DNA from 2 places in the Variovorax sp. 10N420 genome. Region 1 is predicted to be linked to the other one. Evidence: predicted binding sites of a transcription regulator. Region 1 holds the regulator's gene; the other holds the start of a gene.

The links. Region 1 encodes LexA, which represses DNA repair genes until DNA is damaged. Its sites were predicted from a motif close to ACTGTATNNNNATACAGT; they were not measured.
Region 2: AC1DEK_RS13905 (PA0069 family radical SAM protein) is a predicted target of LexA. The motif match lies at 9,995-10,012, and genes of this name have one in related genera.

The regions. Positions count from the first base shown of each region.
Region 1 covers NZ_JBFTIJ010000001.1:262,187-276,911, reverse strand. Annotated here, with positions in the region: gene AC1DEK_RS01315 (3-hydroxyacyl-CoA dehydrogenase) at 1-1,144, opposite strand, end outside; gene AC1DEK_RS01310 (tetratricopeptide repeat protein) at 1,291-3,465, shown strand; gene AC1DEK_RS01305 (MFS transporter) at 3,455-4,627, opposite strand; gene AC1DEK_RS01300 (D-2-hydroxyacid dehydrogenase family protein) at 4,624-5,631, opposite strand; gene lexA (transcriptional repressor LexA) at 6,259-6,933, opposite strand; gene AC1DEK_RS01290 (asparaginase) at 7,006-8,007, shown strand; gene adk (adenylate kinase) at 8,011-8,667, opposite strand; gene kdsB (3-deoxy-manno-octulosonate cytidylyltransferase) at 8,777-9,547, opposite strand; gene AC1DEK_RS01275 (Trm112 family protein) at 9,562-9,744, opposite strand; gene lpxK (tetraacyldisaccharide 4'-kinase) at 9,725-10,711, opposite strand; gene AC1DEK_RS01265 (ExbD/TolR family protein) at 10,708-11,133, opposite strand; gene AC1DEK_RS01260 (MotA/TolQ/ExbB proton channel family protein) at 11,136-11,768, opposite strand; gene xseA (exodeoxyribonuclease VII large subunit) at 12,079-13,392, shown strand; gene AC1DEK_RS01250 (superoxide dismutase) at 13,442-14,023, shown strand; gene AC1DEK_RS01245 (DUF192 domain-containing protein) at 14,097-14,558, opposite strand.
Region 2 covers NZ_JBFTIJ010000004.1:572,244-586,968, reverse strand. Annotated here, with positions in the region: gene AC1DEK_RS13940 (amidohydrolase family protein) at 1-240, shown strand, start outside; gene AC1DEK_RS13935 (S-(hydroxymethyl)glutathione dehydrogenase/class III alcohol dehydrogenase) at 284-1,390, shown strand; gene fghA (S-formylglutathione hydrolase) at 1,425-2,291, shown strand; gene AC1DEK_RS13925 (3'-5' exonuclease) at 2,304-2,912, shown strand; gene AC1DEK_RS13920 (efflux RND transporter permease subunit) at 3,029-6,235, shown strand; gene AC1DEK_RS13915 (efflux RND transporter periplasmic adaptor subunit) at 6,240-7,448, shown strand; gene AC1DEK_RS13910 (efflux transporter outer membrane subunit) at 7,448-8,932, shown strand; gene AC1DEK_RS13905 (PA0069 family radical SAM protein) at 8,883-9,977, opposite strand; gene AC1DEK_RS13900 (DOPA 4,5-dioxygenase family protein) at 10,110-10,466, shown strand; gene AC1DEK_RS13895 (autotransporter-associated beta strand repeat-containing protein) at 10,646-14,725, shown strand, end outside.

The sequences.
Region 1 (14,725 bases):
TGACGCGCCGCTTGGTCGCGGCATCATCGACCATCATGTCAATGCCGACGGTGCGCGTGGCGTCAAGCCGTTCGACGGCCGCCACGGTTGTCACATCGAAGCCAAGGGGCGCAACCAGGATCAGCGCGGAAGGAGAGGGCGTTGCACCACTTTCGAGTTGGGCGCCAAGCGCATGCACCAGCCGCAGCAGCTCAGGGCGCCGGGCTGCGCGGGGAGACACCCAAACCGCCGGCATGGCGTCGACGGTGGGCGATGGCGCCTCGGGGGTCTGTTGAATGGCACCGTCGACATAGCGATAGAAGCCTTCGCCCGTCTTGCGGCCCAGCGCGCCGGCGGCCAGCCGTTGTGCCGTGATCACGCTCGGGCGATATCGCGGTTCGTCGTAGTACTGGCGATAGATCGACTCCATGACTGGGTGCGAGACGTCGAGCGCCGTCAGGTCCAGCAACTCGAAGGGCCCGAGTCGGAAGCCCGCCTGATCCTTGAGGATGCGGTCGATCGTCGCGAAATCCGCGACCCCTTCGCTGGCGATGCGCAATGCTTCGGTGCCGTAGCCGCGCCCCGCGTGGTTGACGATGAAACCGGGCGTGTCCTTCGCCTGGACCGCGCTGTGGCCCATCTGCTTGGCATAGCCTGAAAGCCGGCGGCAGACTTCAGGGTCCGTCTTGAAACCGGCTACCACCTCCACGACTTTCATCAGCGGGACCGGGTTGAAGAAATGAAAGCCGGCCATGCGCTCGGGATGTTTCAGCGCGGCGGCAATGGCAGTGACTGAGAGGGACGATGTGTTGGTGACCAAGGTCGCCGAAGGCGCGACGGCGGCTTCGAGATCGCTGAACAAACGACGCTTGACCTCGAGGTCTTCGATCACCGCCTCGATCACGAGATCGCAGCCGGCGAGCTCCTGCATCGAATCGACGGCGGTCACGCGGCTGGACAACTCATCGCGTTGTGTCGCGTCGAGCTTGCCTTTTTCGTGTTGCTTTTGCCATTGGGCAAGAATGGCGTCGCGGCCGCGCAGAGCTGCGCCTTCGAAGCTGTCCAGAAGGAAGACCTTGCTTCCGGCTTGGGCAGCGATTTGGGCAATGCCTCGCCCCATTGCGCCGGCGCCGATCACGGCGGTGTTGGAAAAGTTCACAGTCATTTGATAATTGTCTCTCCGTGGGTCGGGGTCCCTGACGCACATGTCAGAATGTGTCAACTTTTGATTGCTTCTTGAAGCCTATTTTGCGATTTCCACGCTTGGCGGCGAGCCTGCTTCTTTTCGGGGTCGTCCTCGAATCATCCGCCTTGACGATAGGCCGGCCCCAGGGCGCCGTCTGGATCGGCAAGCCGATCGACATGGTGATCCCGATCTCGCTGGCAGCCACCGAGGACGGAGGCTCCCTATGCCTCAACGCCGATATCTTGCAAGGGGACACGCCCATGCTCGACCGGCGAGTGACTGTATCGCTGGAATCAGGCGGGAGTCCGGGCAATTCGAACATCCGGGTGCGCTCGACAGTCCCCGTCGAAGAACCGGTCGTCACGGTGACCGTCCGCGCCGGGTGCGACACGAAGACGAGCCGGAGCTATGTGCTGCTTGCGGATGTGCCTTCGGACGTGACGCCGCCGGCTGTTGCGTTTGCCAGTGCTCGCGCCTCCGTAGAAGTGGCGACCGCACCGCGGGCATCCCTGCGCCCGGTGTCGCGTACGGCCGGCAGCGGCGGAGCGTCCGGTTCCGATGGGGCGGCGACGGGGGCGAAACGCTCTGCGGCATCGGCCGACTCGACATCCGACCGCGATCCGGCAACGTCCGCGCAGCGCAAACCAAGCGCCTCGCCCGCACCTCGTCGCGCTGCCGTCGTTCAGGCGCCGGCCGCTTCGCGTGCTGTCAATGTGGCTCAGGCATCCCCGGCTGCTCAGCCGGCGAAGGCGGCACCCGTCGCCGCAGGACCTCGACTCCAGGTGGATGCGTTGGAGCCGGAGCCGGCAAAAGACGCGGGCCTGAAATCGACCAGCCAATTGAGCTTGCCGGCCGTAGAGGATCCGACTCGCCGGGCCGCGGCCGCCGCTCTCTGGGGCGCCCTGGATCCTGCCGCCGAGCAGGCCGGGCGCGATGCCCAACGCGCCAAGGAAATGGATGCCACCTTAGCTGCCATGCGCGAGCAAACGGCGCAGAACCAGCGCGCACTGGCCGATATGCGGAGCGAACTGGCACAGGCACGCGAAAGCCAATATCGCAATCCGCTCGTCTACGCGCTGCTCCTCGCATTGTTGTTGGCTCTGGTCGGCATACTGCTGCTGTGGCGCATGTCGCGCAGGGCGGTGGCGCCCGCGTGGTGGGGTGATTCGGAATTGAAGCGTGGCGACCCGATGCCAAAGCTCGGAGCGAAGCGCGTTCGGCGGCACGGCGGTTTGCTTGACGAAGATGAGGATTTGGACCCGGATCCCGATTCGGAGCAGCATGAGCAGCCGCGCAAGCGCAGCCTCGGTGTGTCGACCTTCGGTGCCAAGCCGTTTGCCATACCCGATCAGCCGGATCAGGCCGACAGTGATTTCGGCGAGCCGCCGCATCCCTCTCGCGCCTTGGACAGCGTGCCGGCGCGGCTCGTCAATACCGAAGAACTCCTGGACGTGCAGCAGCAGTCGGATTTCTTCCTCTCGCTGGGCCAGCACGATCAGGCCATTTCGGTTTTGCGGGAGCACATCGAAGCCAACCCGGGCACCAGTGCGCTGGCGTACCTCGACCTTTTGCGGATCTACCATGCGCTCGGGCGCGAGGACGACTACGCCGGCGTCGCCGAAGAGTTCGAGCGGGCATTCAATGCCGACGTGCCCGCATTCGAGAATTTCACGGATACGGGCAAGGGCCTCGAACATTATCGAAGCGCCCTGGCGCGCATCGAATCGCAATGGCCTGCGCCGAGCACTTTGGCCTTTGTCGAAGAACTGATCTTCCGAAAGCCCGGTGTCCACGAGGACGGGGCCTTCGATCTTGCCGCCTACCAGGAGCTTCTGCTGCTCTATTCCCTGGCCAAGGAAGTCATCGAACCCGCGAGCGCGCCGCCGGTCCTGGTCACGCCGCAGGCGTTTGCGGACACCTATGGGCATGATGGCGAGCTGACGGCGACTGCGCCTCTCGGCCCGGAAACGGAGCCGCCTGCAATAGAGGACGGTCCTGTCCTTCCGCCGTCGATCTATGGGTCGATCGACGAGCGTTTGCAACATGACACCGTGCTGATCCCGGATGCACCGGCGACGCTGCCGGCAGACGTCGATGCTCCGGCGCCAAGGCCAGAGAGGCCTCCGCTTGAACTCGATCTTGCCGAATTCGACAAAACGGCTTACGAGACGATGCCGACGCCGCTCGAGCAGCCCAAGGCGCCGCCAGCGCCTTCGACCGACCCGCATCTGATCGACTTCGAACTCTTCGATCCGAGCACCGAAGCGGAAATCGCCCCGCGCCCGATCATCAAGCGCTGAAAGCGGGGGCGCGCCGCTGCGCCTTTTCGACGGCGATGCTGAGCGCAATGGCAAAGAGCATCGTCGCAAAGCCAACCCAGCTCATCCATGCGGATTCGTCGTTAGCGAGGAGCCAGCCTCCGGCTGCTGCACCGATGGCCTGACCGATGTAGATCCCTGAACTGTTCAGTGCGACCGAGCCAGGCGCAAGCGAAGGCTCGAGCGACACCAGGCGCGCCTGTTGCGCCGAATTGGTCGCGAAGCAGCCCAGCCCCCATGGCGTCAGCAGCAGCGCTAGCCACGCCAGCGTGACGCCGAGCGGCCAGAGCAGCAAACTCAAAGCGATCAACGCCGTCGTCAGCAAGACCATGCGCGGTGGCCCCACACGGTCGATGTAGCGGCTGACGAGCACGTTGCCCACCACGCCGCAAGCGCCGAACCATGCCCACATGAGACCCTGTTGAGTGGCGTTTGCACCCAGCTGCTGCTTAAGCAGCGGGGCGAAATAGCTGAACAAGACAAACTGGCCGGACCCCTGCAGCGCGGTGACGCACACCACACCCATCAGCAAAGGACTTTTGAGCACACGGCCCCACGACTCGCGCGACAACGCAGCGGGTCGAATGCCGGAGGGCAGTTGCCGCCAGACCCAGATGGCGCTCACGAGCGACAACATCGAGATCAGCAGGAATGCGGGCCTCCACCCGAAATGGCCGCCTATCAGCGCGCCGATCGGAAGCCCCAGCACCGACGCCATCGACCATCCGAGAAAGACGAAAGTGACGGCACGCCCGCGTTGTTCGTTCGGCACCAGGAGACCGACACAAGCGGCTGCCTGCGGCGTGAAGATGGCTGGCGCCACCACCGTCAACATCCGGACGACAAGCAGTCCGACGAAGTTCGGCATCAGGGTCGCAACAAGGTGCCCGCCCGCGTACCAGAGCATCGTGCAGGTCAGCAACACGCGGCGATCCCACCCGGCGACAACGGCGGCAAGCAACGGAGCCCCGAGACACATCACGACCGCCGCGGCGGTGATCAACTGGCCGGCGGTTGCAGCGCTGACCTGCAGTGATGCACTGAGCTCATTGAGCGTTCCGGGCACGACCATCACGCCCGTGCCGATCACGAAGTTGCCAGCCAGCAGGGACCACAGCGCGGCCGACGGTGCCGACTGTCTCAACGCCGGACCTGCAGCGCGCCAGGATTGACGATGTTGGTCGGATTGCCCTTGATGAAGCTGACGACGTTGTCGAAGGCTTGCCCGAAGTACATCTCGTAGCTGTCTTGCTCGACATAGCCGATGTGTGGCGTGCAGATGCAGTTTTCGAGGCGGAGCAGCGCGTGGCCTTGCAGCGGCGGCTCGCTTTCGAACACATCAATGGCGGCGAGGCCAGGCCGACCACGATTGAGCGCAGCAAGAAGAGCGTCTTGCTCGACAAGCTCCGCGCGCGACGTGTTCACGAACAGCGCCGTCGGTTTCATGCGCGACAGGTCTTCGAGCGTCACAAGCCCCCGCGTCTCTTCCGTCAGCCTCAGGTGAACCGACAGGACATCGGCCGCGGCAAAGAAGGTGTCTCGGTCCGATGCGACCTGGAAGCCGTCGGACCTTGCCTTGGCGCAGCTTTGCTCCCGGCCCCAGATGACCACCTGCATGCCGAAAGCCTGCCCATAGCGAGCGACCAATTGGCCGATGCGACCATACCCCCAGATGCAGAGCGTCTTGCCCTTGAGCACCGAGCCCAGGCCGAAGTTCGGAGGCATCGACGCCGACTTGAGGCCCGACTGCTGCCAGGCGCCGTGCTTCAGGTTGCTGATGTATTGGGGCAGCCGGCGCATGGCGGCCATGATCAGGGCCCAGGTCAGCTCGGCCGGGGCCAGCGGCGAGCCCGAGCCTTCGGCGACGGCGATGCCGAACTCGGAACAGGCATTCACGTCGACGTGACTGCCGACGCGACCTGTCTGGGAGATGAGTCTCAGCTTCGGCAGCTTTTCGATGAGTTGCCTGGAGATGTTGGTGCGCTCACGGATCAACACAATCACTTCGGCATCCTTGAGGCGGACCGAGAGTTGCCCGATGCCCTTGACTGTGTTGGTGTAGACCTTGGCCGCATAAGCGTCGAGCTTGGCTGCGCACTTGAGCTTGCGCACCGCGTCCTGATAATCGTCGAGGATCACAATGTTCATGGCGTGCCATTGTGCCTCGCACCGCCCACGTGCTGTGTCGGCGCACTGCCTGGCCTCCGCTTATCTTGAACAATTTTGCGGCGAGAGCAGCGCGCTTGCGGGCTTCTCTGCCGTCAATGCAGATGAGCGCGAAGGCCTGGCGACGGGGGAGAGGCGGCGGCCTCGAGTGCTACGAGCCTGTCGAGCTCGGCGCATACGTCCGCCATGCGGCCGGAAATCACCACCCGGCCTGGATGGCGACCGGTTTGCTGGGCATCGACCATCCGCACGACTCGAAGCGGCCGTGCCGCCGAGCTCGGCGCATCCTCGCGAGTCGCCGGACTTTGGCGCAACCCGCAGCTTGGCCGAACCCCGACATAGCGCAAGCCCGCCGTGCTGATGTGGCTTGACCGACGCGTTGGCATCCATCGGCTGGCCAATGTCTGCAGAGGCGAGATCAGGTCGACGATGCTAAGAAGAGCGATTCCCATGTGAACTCCAGAAAAGTCAGAGATTGAACATAGGCAGGATTGCTTTCATTGGCCACGACAGGGTGATGGCACTACGCCATACGCCCGCCACCTGTCGCGGCCGTCAACGAGGCGAACACGGGTGCAGGCCGAGTTCGCTTGCAGGATGGTCGAAGGGTTACATCAACATCGTGTTGCGGATCAGTCCGACAGCGAGGCCTTCGATCTCGAAGGGCTCACCCGGTTGAACAACGATGGTGGGGTAGTCAGGGTTTTCGGCGTGCAGTTCGATGACTTGCTTGTTGCGCTTGAGCCGTTTGACAGTGACCTCATCGCCCAGGCGGGCGACCACGATCTGGCCGTTGCGGGCTTCCTTCGTGGCCTGCACCGCCAGCAGATCGCCGTCCATGATGCCGGCGTCGCGCATGGACATCCCGCGCACCTTGAGCAGATAGTCGGGTTGCCGCTGGAACAGCGTGTTTTCGACATAGTAGGTTTGGTCGACGTGTTCTTGAGCCAGGATCGGCGAGCCGGCTGCCACTCGGCCGATCAGCGGCAGCGCGAGTTGTGCCATACCCGGAAGGGACAAGGAAAATTGGCTGTTTCGGGACTCGTTGAGCGCGCGCAATGCATCGCCCTTGAGGCGGATACCGCGCGACGTGCCACTGACGAGTTCAATCACCCCCTTGCGCGCGAGCGCCTGCAAATGCTCTTCGGCTGCGTTGGCAGACTTGAAGCCCAGTTCAGCCGCGATCTCTGCGCGAGTGGGAGGCGCACCGGTGCGCGCGATGGCGCTTTGGATCAAATCCAGAATCTGCTGCTGGCGGGCGGTAAGCTTGACTGCGAACTGCATGTGGGCTCCTGAAGGAACTGGCTGAATATCCAGTACCTGTATTTTTAACCAGTTTTCTGTGGTTGGCAAGTCATGAATGAAATCAAACAAGGCGACGAGCGCATCCGCAAGGTGATCGTGCTGGGAACAGGCGGCACGATCTCAGGCCGCGCCGAGTCTTCGGCCGACAACATCGGGTATACGGCCGGCCAAGTGGGCGTCGAGGAACTGCTGGGTGGAATCAAAGCGCCGGCTGGCGTGGAACTCGCGGCCGAACAGGTGGCGCAGATCGACAGCAAGGACATGAGTTTTGCAATCTGGCAGAAGCTCGCGCAGCGGTGTGTGCACTGGTTGGCGCAGCCCGATGTGTCAGGGCTCGTCATCACCCACGGAACCGATACGCTGGAGGAAACCGCGTATTTTCTGCATTCCGTCATTGCATCCGCATCGGTGAAACCTGTGGTGCTCACGTGCGCGATGCGGCCCGCCAGCGCGCTGGTGCCGGACGGTCCGCAGAATGTGTGCGACTCCATCGTCGTTGCGTCCACCCAGGGCGCGCGCGGTGTCGTGGCCGTCTGCGCCGGGGCCATGCACGGTGCGGTCGACGTCCAGAAGGTGCACACGTACCGGCTCGATGCCTTCGCCTCCGGCGATGCCGGACCGTTGGGTTACGTCGAGGAGGGGAGTGTTCGACTAGTGCGGACATGGCCGGCCCCCGCGCCAGCCGCCCACGAGGTCTTCAGTCGCGTGGTTGCCGCGCGCAAGTGGCCGCGCGTCGAGGTCCTGATGAGCCATGCGGATGCGCGCGGCAGCATCGTCGATGCCTTGGTGCGAGAGCGTGAGTTGGGGTCATCCGAAGTGCTTGATGGGCTCGTGCTTGCCGCCACCGGAAACGGAACCCTGCATCACGCCCTGGAAGCCGCTGCTTTGCGGGCTCAGGCCGCGGGCGTGTCGGTCGTCCGCGCTACGCGCTGTGCGCAGGGGCGCATCTTGCCAAGACAGAACGAGCTTCTTCGGGATGCAGGCGCACTGACGCCGGTCAAGGCGCGCATCGAGCTCGTGCTGGAGCTGCTGGCGGGGCGGCCATCGCCATGAAGATCAGGAGCTCAGTGCAGCCAGCGCGCGCTGAGTGATGTCGTCCACCGTTCCGACACCGCTGATGGAGCGGTACTTGGGTGCCGCAGCCGGGTCGGATTTGGCCCACTGCGAGTAGTAGTCGACCAGCGGCCGCGTCTGCTGGCTGTAGACCTCGAGCCGCTTGCGAACCGTCTCTTCCTTGTCGTCTTCTCGCTGGATCAAGTCTTCGCCCGTCAGGTCGTCCTTGCCGATGACCTTGGGCGGATTGAACTTCACGTGGTAGGTGCGGCCAGACGCCGGGTGTGAGCGGCGACCGCTCATGCGTTCGATGATGTCGGAAAAAGGAACGTCGATTTCAAGCACGTAGTCGAGCTTGACGCCGGCCGAGCGCATCGCTTCGGCTTGGGGGATCGTCCGTGGAAAGCCGTCGAAGAGAAACCCTTGGGCGCAATCGGGCTGCGCGATGCGTTCCTTGACGAGGTTGATGATGAGATCGTCGCTCACCAGCGCGCCCGATGCCATGACGGACTGTGCCTGCAGGCCAAGCGGCGTACCGGCCTTGACCGCGGCGCGAAGCATGTCGCCGGTCGAGATTTGGGGAATGCCGTATTTCTGGCAAATGAAGGCCGCTTGCGTGCCCTTGCCCGCACCCGGGGCGCCCAGCAAAATCAGTCTCATGGTGTCCTCGGAAGGTTTTTCGATTTATGTCGCGCCATGCTGCCTCCCATAGGATTTCCCAGGCGGAATTGCGGCGAGGATAGCATGCGCTCCCCCCGCTAAAACGAAGCTAGCCAGCAGCGAGAAGGGCGCGAACTCGCGCGAGATCCTCTGGCGTATCGATCCCGGGGCCGGGAGCATCCGAGGTGATGTGGACAGCGATGCGATGACCATGCCAGAGCGCTCGAAGTTGTTCGAGGGCTTCGGTGGTTTCGACGGGCGCAGGAGGCAGGCCCGGAAACTGCCGGATGAATCCAGCGCGGTAGCCGTAGATGCCGATGTGCCTCAAGGCCGGCGGCGACGTCGGCACTGCTTTCGGCCCCAGCGCCGCGAAGCCGTCGCGCCACCAGGGGATTGGGGCTCGGCTGAAGTAGAGCGCATAGCCCTTGGCGTCGAGCACGGTCTTGACCACGTTGGGATTGGCGAATTCCTCGGGCGAATCGATCGCGTGCGCCGCGGTGCTCATCGCTGCGTCGGGATGGTCCGCCAGAGTTCGTGCGACCGCGTCGATCAACGTCGGCTCGATCAACGGTTCGTCGCCTTGCACGTTCACGACGATGGCGTCGTCCGCGAGGCCGAGCTGCGCGCACGCCTCGGAAAGGCGATCGCTTCCGCTGGCGTGATCGGTGCGAGTCAGCAGCGCCTGCACGCCATGCGCCGCGCATGCGGCAATGATGCGCGGGTCGTCTCCCGCCACCACGACGCGCTGGGCGCCTGATACCAAGGCGCGCTGGGCAACGCGCACGACCATGGGCAGCCCGGCGATGTCAGCCAGCGGCTTGTCCGGCAGTCGGGTCGATGCGAGCCGGGCGGGGATCAGGACGACGAACGCCGCGTTCAATTCAGCCCGCCCGGTCAAAGGCCCAGCTCTTCGTCGGAAAGCGTCCTGGCTTCCGCTTCGAGCAGCACCGGAATACCGTCGCGCACCGGATATGCGAGGCGTGCGCTGCGCGAGACCAGCTCCTGCTTCTCAGCGTTCCAAGTGAGGGGCCCCTTGGTCACGGGGCAGACGAGCAGTTCAAGCAGCTTGGTGTCCATCGCGCGATGATAGCTTTGCGTCCAGCGCTGCGAAGAACGCATCCGACGTTTCGAAGACGAGCGGTACCGCCAATGCGTCGGGCACTTTGCACCAGAGCTTTACGGCGTCCTTTTCGGTGCAGAGCAGCGTGCGGCCGGTCGCGGGCGCATTCCAGTTGTCGAAATCGTCATGGTCCGGAAGTGCGATGCATTGTTCGAGGTGCAAGCCCCGCTCGCGCAGCATGTCGAAAAAGGCTTCTGGCTTGGCGATCGCCGCCACCGCGTCGAGATTTTGGTATTGAAGATCGCTCAGCGGAATCGTCGTGCCGTCTTTTCGGACGGCGTAGTCGGCCAGCATTCGCCGTGCAGTGAAGCCGTCGAACGCCGGCCGGCCGCCCGTGTGAAGCACCAAATCGCAATGACGCGGCCACTTTTCGCGCAAAGGTCCAGCGGGGAGCAGCCATCCGTTTCCGATGCCCCGGTCATCGAAAACGCAAATCTCGACATCGCGAGCCATGGCGAGATGCTGCAGGCCGTCGTCGCTCACGATGACCTCGGTGGTCGGATACCGAGCCAGAAGCGCGATCGCCGCGTCAACGCGCCGCCGTGCAACGAAGACCGGGACTCGCGTCGAGCGCCGGATCAGCGCGGGTTCATCGCCGACGTCACGAGGATGGCTGTCATCGAGGACTTCCCGGCAATCGTCGGTGACTCGCCCATGGCCGCGCGATACGACACCGGCGTGGATACCGCGCGTTTGAAGATGCCGCACGATGGCCATCACCGCAGGCGTCTTGCCGGACCCTCCGGCGATGACATTGCCGACGACCACCACGGGCACGCCAACTCGTGTGGTTCGCAGGATTCCGAGTCGATACAGGCAGCGCCGGAGCCCGGTGATCGCACCATACAACTGCGACAGCGGCCACAGCAGCCGTGCGAGCGCTCCGCGTTGCAGCCAAGCCTGCCGCAACGACGCCAAGGCTATCGTCCCGCCTGCGCGGCTGACTGTGTTGCGAAGGTGATCTGTATCAGACCCGCCCGGCGCGCCGCTTCCATGACGGTGATCACGGACTGGTGGGTTGCGCTGGCGTCGGCGCTGATGATCACGACGCGGTCCGTTGCTCCGCCGGTGGCAGCGGCCAGCGCCGCCGCTACGCCTTCCACGCTGCGGTCCGGCAGAACGCTCTTGTTGATCGAGTAGCGCCCATCGGACGACACGGCCACGATCAGTTCCTTCGGGTAGTCGCGCTGCGCTTCCGCATCCGCGACCGGCAGGCGCAACTGCATCTCGGTGAACTTGCTGTACGTCGTGGACAGCATCAGGAAAATCAACACGACCAGCAGGACGTCGATGAACGGAATCAGGTTGATCTCCGGTTCCTCGCGCGAGCCGTGGCGAAAGTGCATTCTCATCGGCGCAGCGTGTTCAGATGGCGTGCAAAGCGCTCGCCCGAGAGCTCGAGGTTCAGCAGGTATTCGTCGACCCGGCTGCGGAAGTAGCGCCAGAAAATCAGCGCCGGAATCGCAATCATGAGCCCGAACGCGGTGTTGTAGAGCGCAATCGAGATGCCATGCGCAAGCTGCGCCGGGTTGCCGGATCCGACGGCGCCGCTGGAGACCGACTGCGCGCCGAAGATCTCGATCATCCCGATGACGGTGCCGAGCAGGCCCAGCAACGGTGCAGCCGAAGCAATGGTCGCCAGGGCGGGCAGATAGCGTTCGAGGCGATGGGCGACCACGCGCCCGGCCGCTTCCATCGACACGCGCAAGTCATCTTCGCTGGAGGTCGGGTTGACATTGAGCGCACGAAAGCCCGCAGCAAGCACTTCGCCGAGGCCGGAATTCTTTTCGAGCTTGGTCACAACATCAGGGCCGGGGATCGCGCTGCGCGACACCGCGATAGCTTCGTCGAGCAGCTTGGGAGGCAAGACCTTGGAAGTCTTCAGGCTGGCGAATCGCTCGATGACGAGTGCCAGGCCGACGATCGAACAAGCGAGCAAAGGCCAGATCGGCCAACCCGCAGCAACTATGATGGAAAACAAGAATTCCTCCGGCCCATGGACTGCAAATGCGCGGCGATTATCCACCTTGCTGACCTGTATTCCGGCGCGGCTCCCGTGTAGGTGAGGGCGCACAGAATCTGTGGATAACTTTGTGATTAACGGCCTGGGCAACTCGCCCGAACCCGCACCAGATGGGCCTTCCCTTAAATCGAGCGATATTTGAGCACCGCTTTCTTCATAAAAATCAATGACTTGCACGGGAACATGCGCCCGCGCTGTGCATGGATGAGTTGTCGCAGCGACCTCCTGCCCGGTTGTGGAAGGTTTTCGCTTGTCACGCAGGTGAGGCATGAACGGACGTGAGCAAACACCTGCGGCCGGCGGGCGCGTCTGGGCGGTCGGAGCACTTTGCCGGGCCGTCGCCGATGCCTTGGACGCGCGCTTCAACCCAGTCTCAGTGCGCGGAGAAATTTCCGGCTTCTCGCGCGCCTCCAGTGGCCACTGCTATTTCTCTCTGAAGGACGAAGCAGGACAGTTGCGTTGCGCGATGTTCCGTCGCGCGGCGAGCCTGCTGGACTTCTCGCCGCGCGACGGCGACCAGGTCGAAGTGCGCGGTCGGCTCGCGGTGTATGAGCCGCGCGGCGATCTCCAACTGGTGGTGGAAAGCCTGCGTCGCGCAGGGCAGGGCGCACTCTTCGAGCAGTTCCTCCAGCGCAAGGCCAAACTGGAAGCGGAAGGCCTCTTCGATCCAACTCGAAAGCGAGCGTTGCCGACGATGCCGCGCACCATCGGCCTGGTCACCTCGCTGGGCGCGGCAGCGCTTCACGACGTCGCTACGGCACTGCGCAGGCGCGTACCGCAAATTTCGGTCGTGCTGGCACCGGCCGCTGTGCAGGGCGCGGGCGCGCCGGGCGAACTCGTGCGGGCACTGCAGTCGCTGTATGCCGTGGCACCGCAAGTGGACGTGATCCTGCTGGTGCGCGGGGGTGGTTCCATCGAGGATCTCTGGGCCTTCAATGACGAGTCGCTTGCGCGCACCATCGTGCGCAGCCCTGTCCCGGTGATCAGCGGTGTCGGGCATGAGACCGACTTCACCATCGCTGATTTCTGCGCGGACGTGCGCGCGCCAACGCCGACTGCGGCTGCCGAAATGGTCGCCGCGCCGCGCGATCTGTGGTTGGACGCCCTTGAACTGCTGGAAGACCGACTCCGCGGAGCGACCCTGGCGCGGCTGGATGCTTCGAACCAGCGGCTCGATGTGACGGCGGGCCGGCTCGGTCGCCCCTCTGAGCTGGTCGCCCGGCAACGATTGCGGCTCGCGCACCACGCCCAGCGGCTGCACTTCGCAGTGCTGTCGCGGATGGACCGGCTCGGACAGGCGCAGCAAGCCCTGGAAGCCGGACTTCCCATAAAGCTGCACGCAGCATTGGACCGGCAGCATCAGCATCTCAACCGCGCTGCGCTGCGTCTGCAATTGCTCGATCCGGCTCTGGTGCTTCGACGGGGGTATGCGTGGCTCACCGATGCGCAGGGACACGCCGTCACCAGTGTCGAGGACCTCGCCCCTGGCGACGATGTCCGTGCGCAGCTCGCAGATGGGATTGCCGAATTGACCGTGTCGAAGACCGAAACGAAAGGAAGGCGTCCGACGCCGAGTGTCTGATTTCCTTTCTAGAATCGTCCGTCCCACAACCAACCCCGAGAGCTACAACATGGAACACGTTCTTCCTCCTCTGCCATACCCGATGGACGCGCTGGCGCCCGAGTACTCCAAGGAAACTCTCGAGTACCACTACGGCAAGCATCACAACGCCTACGTCGTGAACCTGAACAACCTGCAAAAGGGCACGGAGTTCGAGAACATGACGCTCGAGCAAATCGTGAAGAAGTCCAGCGGCGGCATCTACAACAATGCAGCGCAAACCTGGAATCACACGTTTTTCTGGAACTGCATGAAGCCGTCCGGCGGCGGCGAACCCAGCGGTGCGCTCGCCAAGGCCATCGATGCCAAGTGGGGTAGCTACGCAGCCTTCAAGGAAGCCTTCGTCAAATCTGCCGTGGGCAACTTTGGCTCAGGCTGGACGTGGCTGGTGAAGAAGCCTGACGGCACGGTGGACATCGTCAATACGGGCGCCGCCGGCACGCCGCTGACGACCGACGACAAGGCGCTGATGACGGTCGACGTCTGGGAGCACGCGTACTACATCGACTATCGCAACTTGCGTCCGAAGTTCGTCGAGACCTTCCTCGCCAAGCTGGTGAACTGGGATTTCGCAGCGAAGAACTTCGGTTGATCCAGGGTCTTCGCACACAACGAGAAGCCGACCTCCGGGTCGGCTTTTTGTTGGGTACGAGCGGTTTGGAGTCTCAGCGCTTCTGGGTGAACAATTCCCCGCCGAGCTTCGTTCCTTCCTTGATGTTCTTGCGTGCGAACCATCCCTGGTTCATCTCCAGCACGAAGCGCACCGGTTCCTTCGAGCAATGCGAATCTTCTGTCATCGGCTTCATGTCCGCCAGATTCACGATGCGCCCATCTTCAGCCACGAAGGCGGCCGTCAGCGGCAGCAGAGTGTTCTTCATCCAGAAGCACTGCGTGGCGGGTTGTTCGAAGACAAAGATCATTCCTTCCGCCTGCGGCATGTCCTTGCGGAACATAAGCCCGATCTCGCGTTGCGTCGGCGTGTGCGCGACTTGCGCGTCGATTTGATACATGCCGGCGGTCAGCCTGACTCGGGGAAGATTGCTTTGTGGCCTTTGTGGCTCTTGCGCGTGCGCAAAAGTCACCAGCGAGACTGACAACAGAAGAAACGAAAAAAAACGCTGAAACATGGATCGACTTTCACGATGGCGACGCAAACAAGAATGCCCGCGCTATGCGGGCATCGACCAATTGTTCTTTGAGCTTACCTCTTAACCCCGTCAAATTGCTGTCGTGGACCTGACGTCCGCGACAGGGCGTTGCCGGCGAAAAAAAAGCGCTCCCGAGGAACGCTTTT
Region 2 (14,725 bases), on a different contig from region 1:
CTCGCCGCAGAGGCCGGACCCGGCTGGGGCACGGCCACCCTGCGCCCGTACGTTGATCATCTGCTTCGGCATTTCGGCCCCTCGCGGCTGATGTGGGGCAGCGATTGGCCGGTGTTGAACCTCGCAGGCAGCTATCAAGCGTGGATGAGCGCCACGCTCGAATTGCTCGACGCCCTTTCGCCTGCCGAACAGGATCAGATACTGGGTGCGAATGCGGCCAGGTTCTATGGCATAAAGTGACGCATCGGGGACGTCCCCGCATCTTCACTTTTCCTGTCTTGCCATGAAAACCAAAGCCGCCGTCGCGTGGAAATCCGCCGCGCCCCTGACCATCGAAACCGTCGACCTCGAGGGCCCCCGCTTCGGCGAAGTGCTGGTCGAAATCAAGGCCACGGGCATCTGCCACACCGACTACTACACGCTCTCCGGCGCTGACCCGGAAGGCATCTTCCCCGCCATCCTCGGCCATGAGGGCGCAGGCATCGTGGTCGACGTCGGCCCCGGCGTCACCACCCTCAAGAAGGGCGACCACGTCATCCCGCTCTACACGCCGGAATGCCGCCAGTGCAAGTTCTGCCTGTCGCGCAAAACCAACCTGTGCCAGCTCATCCGCGGCACGCAAGGCAAGGGCCTGATGCCTGACGGCAGCAGCCGCTTCAGCATCGACGGCAAACCCATCTTTCACTACATGGGCACCAGCACCTTCAGCAACTACACAGTGGCGCCCGAGATTTCGCTGGCCAAGATCCGCGAAGACGCACCCTTCGACAAGGTCTGCTACATCGGCTGCGGCGTGACCACCGGTATCGGCGCGGTGATCTTCACGGCCAAGGTGGAAGCAGGCGCGAACGTTGTGGTCTTCGGTCTCGGCGGCATCGGCCTGAACGTGATCCAGGGCGCCAGGATGGTTGGCGCCGACAAGATCATCGGCGTGGACCTGAACCCCGCGCGCGAGGCAATGGCACGCAAGTTCGGCATGACGCATTTCATCAACCCGAAGGACACGCCCAATGTGGTGGACGCCATCGTGCAGCTCACCGATGGGGGCGCCGACTACAGCTTTGAATGCATCGGCAACACGCAGGTGATGCGCCAGGCGCTCGAATGCACGCACAAGGGTTGGGGCCGAAGCATCATCATCGGCGTGGCCGAAGCGGGCGCGGAGATCAGTACGCGGCCGTTCCAGCTCGTCACTGGCCGCAAGTGGGAAGGCTCGGCCTTCGGCGGGGCGCGCGGACGCACCGATGTGCCGAAGATCGTCGACTGGTACATGGAAAACAAGATCAACATCGACGATCTCATCACGCACACCATGCCGCTGGAAGACATCAACAAGGGCTTCGACCTGATGAAGCGCGGCGAATCGATTCGCGGAGTCGTTCTTTACTAGTCGGGCAAGGAGCACGGCCATGAAGCGCATGGAAATGACCGACAGCCTGAAGACTCTCTCTGAACACCGTTGCTTTGGCGGGGTGCAAAGCTTTCACGAACACCCGTCCCGCGAGATCGGCCTGCCGATGCGGTTCTCGACTTTTCTGCCGCCGCAGGCGGAACGCGGTCCGGTGCCGGCGCTTGTCTATCTTGCCGGCCTGACCTGCAACGAGGAAACCTTCATGGTCAAGGCGGGCGCGCAGCGCGTGGCCGCTGAACTCGGGCTCGCTCTCATTGCACCGGACACCAGCCCAAGAGGACCGAAGGCAGAAGGCATCGAAGGCGCGTCTTCGAGTTGGGACTTCGGCATCGGCGCCGGTTTCTATCTCGACGCGACGTCCGCTCCATGGGCCGAACACTGGCGCATTGAAAGCTGGCTGATGAACGAGCTGCTGCCTCTGGCAACGCAGGCGCTGCCCATCGATGTGAAGCGCATCGGCATCTTCGGCCACTCGATGGGCGGACACGGCGCGCTCACGCTCGCGTTGCGGCATCCCGGCCGATTCAAGTCGCTTTCGGCGTTTGCGCCGATCTGCGCACCGAGCCAATGCCCGTGGGGCGAAAAGGCGTTCAGCGGCTACCTCGGGGAGGATCGCGATGCGTGGCTCGCCCATGACGCATCGGCACTGATGCAATCGCAGACCGAGCCGCCCTTCCCCGGCGGCATCCTCATCGACCAGGGGCTTGCCGACAAGTTTCTCGCCGAGCAGTTGCATCCGCATGTGTTCGAGGCCGCCTGCCGCGCGGCCGGCCAGCCTCTCACGCTGAGGCGCCATGAAGGCTATGACCACGGCTATTACTTCATCCAGAGCTTTGTCGCCGAGCACCTCGCGCGCCACGACAAGTTGCTGCGAGCCTGAGCGGCTTCCTGAATGAACGACAGCCTTCACCCGCTACCCGAACGCGAGCAGATCGCGCTGCTTCAACCCTTCGAAGGCCTTGGCCTTCGGGACATCAGGGTGGTCGCCACGCAGCAAGACGCCGAAGCCGCGGCCACCGCGCTCCTGGCCAGTCGCGTCGTGGGCTTCGACACCGAATCGAAGCCGACCTTCGCGAAGTTCGAAGTCTCCAGCGGGCCGCACGTCGTGCAGTTCGCGACACCGTCCGAGGCATGGCTGTTCCAGCTGCACCGCACCGAACTGCATGGCGTGCTCCGCGAGTTGCTGGCCTCGGCGGATCTGCTGAAGGCCGGCTTCGGGCTCTCCAGCGACTTGAGCCTGATCCGTCAGCGGCTGGACATCGAGCCTCGTTCCGTGTTCGACATCGATTCGGAATTCCGCCGCCGCGGTTATCGCAAGTCCATTGGCGTGAAGACCGCAATCGCGCTTGTCTTCGATCAGCGCTTCGTCAAGTCGCGCAAGGCAACCACTTCGAACTGGGCCAACCGGCAGCTCACCGATGCGCAGCTGCGCTATGCAGCCAACGACGCCTATGCGGCAATCCGCGTGTTCGATGCCCTCGGGTTGCGCCAAGGCGCTTGAGCGAAGCCAGAGAGCCAGCCAAGCCAGCCGAGGGAACGTAAAGGTGCTGCGCCGGCTCAATGGCGCAGGTCATCTCTCTTTATGATGGCGGCCTCTTCTTGCAGAAGTAACAAGTCGTGTCCATGGTCCAACTGGCTCTGCGTCGTCCATACACCTTCATCGTGATGGCGATGCTGATCGTGTTGGCCACTCCATTCGTGCTGCTGCGGATGGCGACCGACATCTTTCCGGAAATCAACATTCCGGTCATCAGCATCATCTGGAACTACGGCGGCCTGCCGGCGCAAGAGATGGGGCAGCGCATTTCGGGCCAAACCGAGCGCGGGCTGACGACGACAGTCAGCGACATCGAGCACATCGAATCGCAATCCCTGGCCGGCGTGTCGGTCATCAAGGTGTTTTTCCAGCCGACCGCGAGCATCGAGACTGCCATTGCGCAGGTCGTCGCTTCGATGCAGACGCAGGTGCGCCAGTTGCCGCCGGGCATCACGCCGCCGCTGGTGATCAAGTATTCGGCATCGAGCATTCCGGTGGTTCAGCTGGCGTTGTCCAGTCCCACCAGGGCCGAGAACGCGCTGTTCGACGCCGCCATCAACCAGTTGCGGCCGCAACTCATCACGGTGCCGGGCGCGGCGGTTCCTTTTCCGTACGGTGGCAAGAACCGGGTGATCTCGGTCGATCTCGACACGCAGGCGCTGCAGGCGCGCGGCCTCTCGCCGGCCGACGTCGTCAATGCGGTCAACGCGCAGAACCTCATCCTGCCCTCGGGGACCGTCAAGTTCGGTGCCACCGAATACAGCGTGCGCATGAACGGTTCGCCCGAAGCCATCGCGGGCCTCAATGATTTGCCGGTGCGCACCACGGGCGGCGCCACGACCTACCTGCGCGACGTGGCCTATGTGCGCGACGGCTTTTCGCCGCAAACCAATGTGGTGCGACAGGACGGCGTGCGCGGCGTGCTGCTGTCGGTGCTCAAGAACGGCGGCGCCTCGACGCTGGACATCGTCTCCAACATCCGCGCCCTGTTGCCGGCCGCTGCGCAAGGAATGCCGGCGGACATCAAGGTGACGCCGCTGTTCGACCAGTCGGTCTTTGTCAAAACCGCAGTGAAGGGGGTTGTGTTCGAGGCCCTCATCGCCGCGGCGCTGACTGCGGCGATGGTGCTGCTCTTCCTCGGCAACTGGCGCAGCACGCTGATCATCGGGCTGACCATTCCGCTGTCGATCCTGGCGTCGATCCTCGTGCTCTATGCCTTGGGCCAGACGCTCAATCTGATGACGCTCGGCGGCCTTGCGCTCTCCGTCGGCATTCTGGTCGACCAGGCGATCGTGACCATCGAGAACATCGAGCGCCACCTGCACATGGGCACGGAACTGAACGAAGCCATCCTCGTCGGCGCGGGCGAAATCGGGCCGGCGGCATTCGTCTCGACACTGTGCATCTGCATCGTCTTCGTGCCGATGTTCTTTTTGTCGGGCGTGGCGCGATTCCTCTTCGTGCCGCTGGCGGAGGCCGTCGTGTTCGCCATGCTGGCGTCCTACCTGCTCTCGCGAACGCTGGTGCCAACGCTCGTCATGCTGCTGATGGGCGGCGTCCATGCCAAGGCGGCCGCCGACGCGAACCCGAGCATGCTGCAACGCGTCTACCGGAGCTTCGACGCGCGGTTCGAGCGAGTACGCCGCGCCTATACGCTGGTGCTCTCGGCCGTGCTGTCGCGCCGCAACCGCTTCATCGCCCTCTTCCTGGGCTTCTGCCTGCTGTCGTGCCTGCTGTATCCGGTGCTCGGCCGGGACTTCTTCCCGAGTGTGGACGCAGGCCAGATCCGCCTGCACATGCGCGCACCCACCGGCACCCGCATCGAGGAAACAGCCCGACTTGCGGATCAGGTGGAAGCCGTCATCCGCGAACTGGTGCCCCACGACCAGCTCGAAACCATCCTGGACAACCTGGGCGTGCCCAACAGCGGCATCAATCTGTCCTACAGCAACGCCGGCACCATCGGGACGCTCGACGGCGAGATCCTGCTTTCGTTGCGCGAAGGCCATCGCCCCACCGAGGAATTCGTATCGCTGCTGCGTGCCGAATTGCCCAAGCGTTTTCCGGGTACGGAGTTCTTTTTCCAGCCGGCGGACATCGTCACGCAGATTCTCAACTTCGGCTTGCCAGCGGCCATCGACGTGCAGTTCAGCGGCAACGACCTCAACGGCAATGCAGCACGCGCGGCGGAGTTGGTGAAGGCCATCCGGCAGATCCCCGGCGCAGTCGATGCCCACGTCCATCAGCGCCTGGACGGACCAGGTCTCAATCTGCAGATGGATCGGACGCGCCTACAGCAGTTCGGATTGACCGCGGCCAACGTCGGGCAGAACGTGCTGATCGCGCTGTCCGGCAGTTCGCAGACGGCGCCGGCCTTCTGGCTCAACCCTCAGAACGGCGTGGCCTACAGCGTTGCGGTGCAATCGCCCCAATACACAGTGGACTCCCTCGATTCCCTGCTCAACATTCCGGTGGCGTCCGGCTCGGGTGGCGCGGGGAGCGGCGCGCCTCAATTGCTCGGCAATCTCGTCGACGCGCAAGCGGGCCGGCAACCGGCGGTCGCATCGCGCTACAACATCGCGCCGGTGATCGACGTCTATGTCAGCGTGCAGGGCACGGACCTCGCGAGCGTCGCTTCGAAGGTCAAAGCGCTGGTGGACGACATGCGGCCCAAGCTCTCGCGCGGCAGCCAGGTGACCCTTCGCGGGCAGGTCCAGACGATGCAGTCGTCCTTCATCGGCCTGGGGGTCGGACTGGCGATGGCGATCGTGCTGGTCTATCTGCTGATCGTGGTGACCTTCCAGTCGTGGATCGATGCGGCCATCATCATCACGGCGCTGCCGGCTGCGCTGGCCGGCATCGCATGGATGTTGTTCATCACGGGCACCACGCTCAGCGTGCCGGCGTTGACCGGCGCGATCATGACCATGGGCGTGGCGACCGCCAACAGCATCTTGTTGATCGCATTCGCGCGAGAGCGATTGGCGGCAGGCATACCGCCGTTGTCGGCCGCACTCGAAGCGGGCGCGACGCGCATCCGTCCGGTGCTGATGACGGCGCTGGCGATGATCATCGGCATGATCCCGATGGCGCTCGGCCTCGGCGAAGGCGCCGAGCAGAACGCGCCACTGGGCCGCGCAGTGATCGGCGGCCTGCTCTTCGCGACGGTGTCGACACTCTTCTTCGTGCCGGCCGTCTTCGCAGAAATCCACAGCCGCCGCGCTCATCGCCAGGCGGCGCGCCAAGCCACACCACCTTCGCTCGGGGCCGAGCCCCAGGAGACCTGACCCCATGACGGAGCAACGCCACGCGGCACTGGGCATCCACCCCATCGCCGCCGACGAAGACGGCGATCACCACGAGTTGCCCCGCAGGCGCCAGATCGTCCGGCGCACGCGCATCGCCGTGCTGATCGTGCTGGCGCTTCTCACCATCGGCGCGGCGCGGATCGTGTTCGTTCGCATGAGCAATGCGCGCGCACTCGAAATAGGCACCGCCGAGCGCGCAGCCCAATACGTCAAGACTGCACTGCCCCAAACACCCGCCGCCGGCCAGACACTCGCGTTGCCGGGCACCTTGCAAGGCTATGTGCAGTCGCCGATTTCGGCGCGCGCCAGCGGTTACCTACGCCGGTGGACCAAGGACATCGGCAGCCATGTCGAAAAGGGCGATCTGCTCGCGGAGATCGAAACCCCCGAGATCGACCAGCAGCTTTCGCAGGGCATCGCCGCGCGCCAGCAAGCCGCGTCCAGTCTCGACCTGGCGAAGAGCACCGTCGCGCGTTGGGAAAACCTGCGCAAGAAGGATGTGGTTTCGCAGCAGGACCTTGACGAACGCCGCAGCGCCCTCGCGCAGGCCACCGCCAACGTCGCGGCGGCGGACGCCAACGTCCAGCGCCTGAAGCAGACCGAAGGATTCAAGCGCGTGCTGGCGCCCTTCGCCGGAATGATCACGCGGCGCAATGTCGACGTCGGCGACCTGATCGACGCGGGCAGCGGGCGGTCCTTGTTCCTGCTCGCGCAGACCGACCCGTTGCGCGTCTACATCAACGTGCCGCAAGCCTATGCGCAACTCATCAAGGCGGGGCAGCCTGTGATCGTCACGCAAGCCGAACTGCGCGACCAACGCTTTCAGGGCGAGGTGGCACGGACGTCGGGCGCCATCGACAGCGCCACCCGGATGATGCAGGTCGAGGTCTCGCTGCCCAACAAGGACGGCGTCTTACTGCCTGGCGCTTACGTGCAGGTGTCGCTGCCGCTTGCCGCGAGCAAATCACTGACGATTCCGGCCAACGCGCTGCTCTTCAGGGCCGAAGGCACCCGGGTTGCGGTCGTCGATGCACAAGGAAAAGTCCACCTGCGCCCGATCAATCTCGGACGCAACTATGGCGAGACCGTGGAAGTGCTCGATGGAATCTCGGGCACCGATCGGCTGGTGCTGAATCCTTCCGACTCGCTGGCCGAAGGCGACGTTGTCGTGGTGGCCAAGGAACCAGCGTGATGTTCGTGCGAGCCGCGCTGATCGCGCTGGCGGTTGCAGCCGTGGCTGGATGCGCCGTCGGGCCGGACTACAAGAAGCCATCCTTCGACGTGCCCGTGAGCTGGCAAGTCGAAGAACCATGGCGGCAGGGGACGCCTAGCGATGCATCCGACAAGGGGCCGTGGTGGGAGCGCTTCGGCGATGCGCAGCTCAATGCGCTCGAACAGAAGGCGCTCGCTGACAGCCCCACGCTCGCCGCATCCAATGCGAGGCTTGCGCAGGCCCGCGCCACGCTCGCAGGGAGCGAGGCCGCCCGCTATCCACAACTGGGTGTCGGCACGCGCGCCCAGCGGTTCAAGATTTCGGCCAACCGTCCTTTGACCAACTATGCGGTGCCGAACCTGTCGACGGTGCAGAACGATTTCAACGTGATCTTCACGGCCAGCTATGAAGCCGATCTGGCGGGACGCGTGCAGCGATCGGTCGAAGGCGCAACGGCATCGGCTGCGCAATCGGCGGCCGACCTCGAAAACACGCGACTGCTGCTCACGACGGATCTCGCGTCGAGCTACTACAACCTGCGATCGACGGACATCGAACTCGACGTGCTGGCGCGATCGATCGAGCTTCAGCGGCGAGCGCTCCAGTTCGTCACTGACCGGCATGACTTGGGCGCGGTGTCGGGTCTGGACGTCGCGCAGCAGCAGGCGCTGCTCGACAACACGCTCGCGCAGGTCGACACGCTGAAAAAGCAGCGCTCCCAGTTCGAGCACGCGATTGCCACGCTGTCGGGAACGCCGGCGCCTTCGTTTTCCATCGCCCCGGATGTGAAGCCGCTGGCGCCGCCGGCGATTCCGATCGGCGTTCCCTCGGACGCGCTGGAGCGCCGTCCGGACGTCGCGGCGGCGGAACGCGCCATGGCCGCCGCCAATGCGCAGATCGGCGTTGCGACGGCGGCCTTCTATCCGAGCGTGATGCTGCTGCCCACCGGCGGCGTGGACAGCAGCACGCTCGCCACGCTCTTCGACGCAAGAAGCCTGCTCTGGTCGCTCGGCGTCTCGGCAACGCAGACGATCTTCGACGGCGGGCGCATCCGGTCGAATGTCGATTTCACTCGCGCGGGGTATGACGTCGCCGTGGCCAACTACCGGCGCATCGTGCTCACCGCGATGCAGGAAGCGGAAGACGGCATCACCGGCGTCGCGTCGCTCGACCATGCGTCGACGCAGGCTTTCACTGCCGTCGAAAGCGCGCGCCGCGTGCTGGACATGGCCTCCACCCGCTACCAGGGCGGCGCCACGACCTTCCTCGACGTCATCACAGCGCAGCAGGCCGTGCTCTCGACGGAGCGCCAAGCCGCGCAGATCATGGGGCAGCGCATGCAAACCTCGGTATTTCTCGTGAAGGCGCTGGGCGGCGATTGGTGCGGGGTCGAGCCGCGCGGTTCGGCGGAACTTAAAACAGACTGCCCTGCCCCACTGCGCCAGGTGGTCGGAACGCGCTGAGGTCGAGCACGATGCGATCGCGATTGAACCCGATGCGGGCCGTCGCCTTTTCGAACCGCTGACGAATCAGGTCCGCCCACAGTCCGCTGCCCTTCATGCGCGTGGCGAAATCGGCGTCGTAGTCCTTGCCGCCGCGCATTTCGCGGATGCGCGCCATGATCCGGTCCGCGCGCTGCGGGTAGTGCAGTTCGAGCCATTGCTTGAACAACGGCGCGACCTCCCATGGCAGCCGGACGACCGTGTAGAAAGCGCAGCGCGCGCCGGCATTCCAGGCGGCTTCGAGAACCTGTTCCATGTCTTCGGTCACGAAGGGAATCTGCGGCCCCACGCTCACGCCCACCGGAACGCCCGCTTCGGCTAGCGTGCGCACGGTGCGCAAGCGCCGATGCGGCGCGGCGGCGCGCGGCTCGAGCTTGCGCGCGACCTCGCCATCGAGCGTGGTGATGGTGACGTACACCGCCGCCAGATGCTCGGCCGCCATGGGTGCGATCAGGTCCAGGTCGTGCTCGACCGCGCTCGATTTCGTGACGAGGCCGAAGGGATGGTGCGTCTCCTTCAGCAATTCGATGACCGAACGAGTGAGCCGGAGTTCACGCTCAATGGGCTGGTAGCAATCGGTCGCAGTGCCGATCGCAAGGTGGCTGGGCCTGTAGCCCTTGCGGCCCAGCTCGCCGCGAAGCACCTCGACGATGTTGCGCTTGGCGATCAGCTTGGTTTCGAAGTCGAGTCCCGGCGAAAGATTGAGATAGCTGTGCGTGGGCCGGGCGAAGCAGTAGATGCACCCGTGTTCGCATCCCCTGTACGGATTGAGCGAACGGTCGAACGGAACGTCCGGGGAATCGTTGTGGCTGAGCACGGATTTGACGTCCTCGAAGCGGACCTCCGTGGCGAGCGGAGGCAATGCGTCTGCGTCGGCGGCGCCCTCTTCCAGAGTGCCCCAGCCATCGTCGAACGCATTGCGCGCGTCGCGCTCGAACCGATGCGCAAGGCGCGTGGCCGCACCTCGGCCCTTGAGGGCATGAAGAGGGATGATGGTGTCGGTCATGGCGGCGCCCCCGAAATACTGTATGGACAAACAGTATTTCACCATTTCAAGATTGCCGCAGCAAGCGCGTGTGGCGGCCGCAAGTACGTCACACGGCGTAAGCTCTGGCTCTCCTGCCCCGCCTGACCAACGATGCCGCGTCGACCTGAAAACCTCTATCCGCAATACCACGCGCACATCTATTTCGGCCCCGCAACGGTCGCGCAAGCGAAGCAGTTGGCCGAGGATGCCGGGCGCAGTCTGCTGGTCGTGGTCGGCAGGGTGCACGAGCGGCTCGTCGGTCCGCACCCGCACTGGAGTTGCCAGCTTGCTTTCGACGCTGCCGAATTCGACGAAGTAATCGGCTGGCTGGACGAGCACCGCAACGGGCTCGATGTGTTCGTCCACGGCGTCACCGGCGACGACTACACGGACCACACGGCGCACGCGATGTGGCTCGGCAACGAGTCGCCGCTCGATCTGCGCATGTTCCGCAAACCGGCGGACTGAACCAGGCCCACAAGCAACAGCGTTTCAGCGCCCCTGCGGGTGGGCTTTCGATCGCCTTGTCGCGGCGGCTTTACGTCCGACCCGCAAAAATATCTAGTACTTAATATTTAACAAAAGATACACTCCGACGCGTCTGAATACGAAATGTTCCATTTTTAAGCAACAAGAGTCGTGTCTCAATGAACCGTATCTATCGCCTCGTCTTCAATCGCTCGACGGGAAGCCGTCAAGCTGTCTCCGAACTCGCCCGGACATCCGGTCCCGGCGGTTGCGCAACCGGAAGCGCTGCCAGCGCGGCCTTCGGCGCCGCGGGAGCCGCCGTCCTGATGGCGGTCACCGCCCTGGCGCCTACCGCGCATGCGGATACCAACCTGCTCGTCGGCGCCGGTGGCGCAGGCGGCATTTCGAGCACCAATGCGGGGAACGGCGGCGCAGGTGGCATCGGTGGCGGAGGCGGTGGTGGATCGGGTGGTGCGATCGCCGGCGGCGCCGGCGGCGGTTTCGGCTCGGGCGGCGGCGGCAATGGATTCGTCATTGGCGGTGACATCGGAGTGCCCGGCAATGGCGGCGCCAATGGCGCTGGCGTCACCGGCGGCAACGCGTTGGTGGGCGACACCGTCCAGCCCAACTCTTTGACCTTGACCGGCACCACCGACGTGACCGGCTCCGTCTGGGTCGGCGGGGGTGGCGGCGGCGGGAGCGGCGGCGGGGGGACGACGCCTGGTGCCGTCGGTGGGGCCGGGTCGAATGGCGTCCTCGATGTGAGCGCTGGCGCCGTCCTGAATGTCGCCGGTGCAATCAACCTCGGCGGCTCAGGCGGCGGCGGCGGCGGCAGCACGCCCAATGGGGGAACCGGCGGTACGGGCGGCGCGGGCGGCAACGGCACGTTGTCGATCAGCGGCACGGTCAATGCCTCGGGTGACGTGAACTTTAGCGGCGTTCAAGGCGGAAACGGTACGAGCGGCATCGCCGGTGTCGGCGGTGCGGCCGGCACAGGCAATCTGACGATCAACACAGGCGGAACCCTGCAGATCGGAACCGGCGGCACCACTGGCTCACTGAACGGCGACGTGACGGACAACGGACGGTTGGTCTTCAATCGGTCTAACGCATACGACTACGCAGGCGTAGTTTCAGGCAGCGGCAGCCTGGTGCAGCAGGGCACGGACGTCTTGACGCTGAGTGGCAACAACACCTATAGCGGCGGCACGACCGTCAACAGCGGCGTGCTTCAGGTCAGCGCCGACAACAACCTCGGCGCTGCGACCGGTGGCCTCGCGATCGACAACGCCACATTGCGCTACGGGTCCGGCTTCGCCAGCGCACGCGCAGTGACGATGGGCGCGGATGGCGGCACCTTCGACACCAACGGCAACGACGCTTCGCTCAACGGCGTGATCAGCGGCGGCGCTCTCACCAAGACCGGTGCTGGCGCCCTGACCCTGTCTGGCAACAACACCTATAGCGGCGGCACTGTGCTGAACGCCGGAATACTGCAGGTGTCCTCGGACAGCAACCTGGGCTCGACCGGCCCCAATGCCGGCCTGACCTTCGATGGCGGCACCTTGCGTCTGCCGGCGCCTCTTCCGCTGCCGGCCGTGAACCCGCCGCCCTTCGTTTCGGCGCGTGACATTGCCGTGAACGTCAACGGCGGCACCATCGATGTGAACGACAGCCAAGGCAATATCTTCAGCGGAGAACTCAGCGGAGGTGGCACCCTGACACTGAAGAACGGCGGATCGAACACTGGAGATCCGACGCGCCTGACGTTGAGCAGCAGCAACAACACCGCATTCACGGGCGCCATCCAGCTTGGAACGAGCGGTCAGGTCGGCCGCATCAATGTCGAGGTGACCGGCTCGGGCACGCTGGGCACGAACAGCAACCTGGTCGACATCTACAACAATAGCGAACTCGACTTCAACGGTGGCGGTGCCAGCGCCGGCAACCTGAAAATCACGACCCATGTCAGCCCCAACAAACTGGGGCTCAACTCCGGCGTCACCTTCTCGAACGGCGCCAGCGCGGGGACGGCCACAATCATCAACGCAGCGGGTAGCGCGTTGATCCTCTTCCGGGATGCCACGGCAGCCGCGTCCACCCTGGTCAACGGCACCGACTCGCGCATCTATTTTTTGGGCACCAGCACGGGCGGCAGCGCGGCGATCGCCAACAACGGCGGGCGCGTTTACCTGCAGGACTCCTCCGATCTCAGCGGAGCAGCCATCGCCAATGGCGTCGCCGGCACTGTGAACATCAGCGAAGCGACAAGCGGGATATCGATCGGCGAGCTTTCCGGCGACGGGAACGTCGTGCTCGGCGGCAAGGTCTTGACAGTCGGTGCGCGGGGCACCAATAGCACGATCGGCGGAGTCATCTCCGATACTGGCCCAGGGTTCGTCGACAAGGACGGAGGTGTGTACAACCCCCCGGTCAGTGCGACCGGAGGCTCGCTCGTCAAGACGGGCGCCGGCACGCTGACCCTGACGGGCGTCAACACCTACAACGGCGGCACGACGGTCAACGGCGGCGTGCTACAGGTCAGCGCCGACAACAATCTCGGCGATGCGGCCGGTGGGCTTGCGCTCGACAACGGCACGTTGCGCTACGGAGCGGGCTTCGCCAGCGCGCGCGCAGTGACCATGGGCGCGGGCGGCGGCACCTTGGACACCAACGGCAATGACGCTGCGCTCAGCGGCGCGATCAGTGGCGGCGCTCTCACGAAGGCCGGCGCCGGCACCCTGACCCTCGCGGGCGCCAACACCTACAACGGCGGCACCACTGTCAATGGCGGCGTGCTTCTGGTCGGCGCAGACAACAACCTCGGCGCTGCGACCGGTAGTCTTGCGCTCGACAACGCCACATTGCGCTACGGAGCCGGCTTCGCCAGCGCACGCGCAGTAACGATCGGCGCGGGTGGCGGCACCTTCGACACCAACGGCAATGACGCTTCGCTCAGCGGCGTAATCAGCGGCAGCAGCATCACCAAGACAGGCGCCGGCACCCTGACCCTCGCGGGCGCCAACACCTACAACGGCGGCACCACCGTCAGCAGCGGCGTGCTTCAGGTCAGCGCAGACAACAACCTCGGCGCTGCGACCGGTGGTCTTGCACTCGACAACGCCACATTGCGCTACGGAGCCGGCTTCGCCAGCGCACGCGCAGTGACGATCGGCGCAGGCAGCACCTTCGACACCAACGGCAATGACGCTTCGCTCAGCGGCGTGATCAGCGGCAGCAGCTTCACCAAGACAGGCGCCGGCACCCTGGCCCTCGCGGGCGCCAACACCTACAGCGGGGGCACGACTGTCAAAGCCGGCGTGCTTCAGGTCAGCGCAGACAACAACCTCGGCGCCGCGACCGGTGGCCTGGCGCTCGACAACGCCACGTTGCGCTATGGGTCCGGCTTCGCCAATGCACGCGCAGTCACGATGGGCGCGGGTGGCGGCACCATCGACACCAACGGCAATGACGCTGCGCTCAACGGCGTGATCAGCGGCGGCGCTCTCACGAAGGCCGGCGCCGGCACCCTGACCCTCGCGGGCGCCAACACCTACAACGGCGGCACCACTGTCAATGGCGGTGTGCTTCAGGTCGCCGCGGACAACAACCTCGGCGATGCGGCTAGTGGGCTTGTGCTCGACAACGGCACGTTGCGCTACGGCGCCGGTTTCGCGAGCGCACGCGCAGTGGCCATGGGCGCGGGCGGCGGTACGTTGGACACCAACGGGAACAACTCTTCGCTCAATGGCGTGATCAGCGGCGGCGCTCTCACGAAGACTGGCGCCGGCACGCTAACCCTAACCGGCGCCAACACCTATAGCGGCGGCACGACCGTCAACGCCGGCGTGCTCCAAGTCAGCGCCGACAGCAACCTCGGCGCCGCGACCGGCGGACTTGCCCTGAACAACGCCACATTGCGCTACGGAGCCAGCTTCGCCAGCGCACGCGCAGTGACGATCGGCGCAGGCAGCACCTTCGACACCAATGGCCATGACGCTTCGCTCAATGGCGCAATCAGCGGCAGCAGCCTCACAAAGACAGGCGCGGGCACGCTGACCCTCGCAGGCGCCAACACCTACAGCGGCGGCACCGCTCTCCAATCAGGTCAGATCAACCTAGGCAGCAGCACCGCCCTGGGCACCGGCGCGCTCTCGATGGACGAAGGCACCACATTGGGCTTCACCGTCAACGGTTTGACAGTCGCCAATGCCGTGGTGCTCACCGGAATCACCGACCCCATCATCGACACAGGCAGC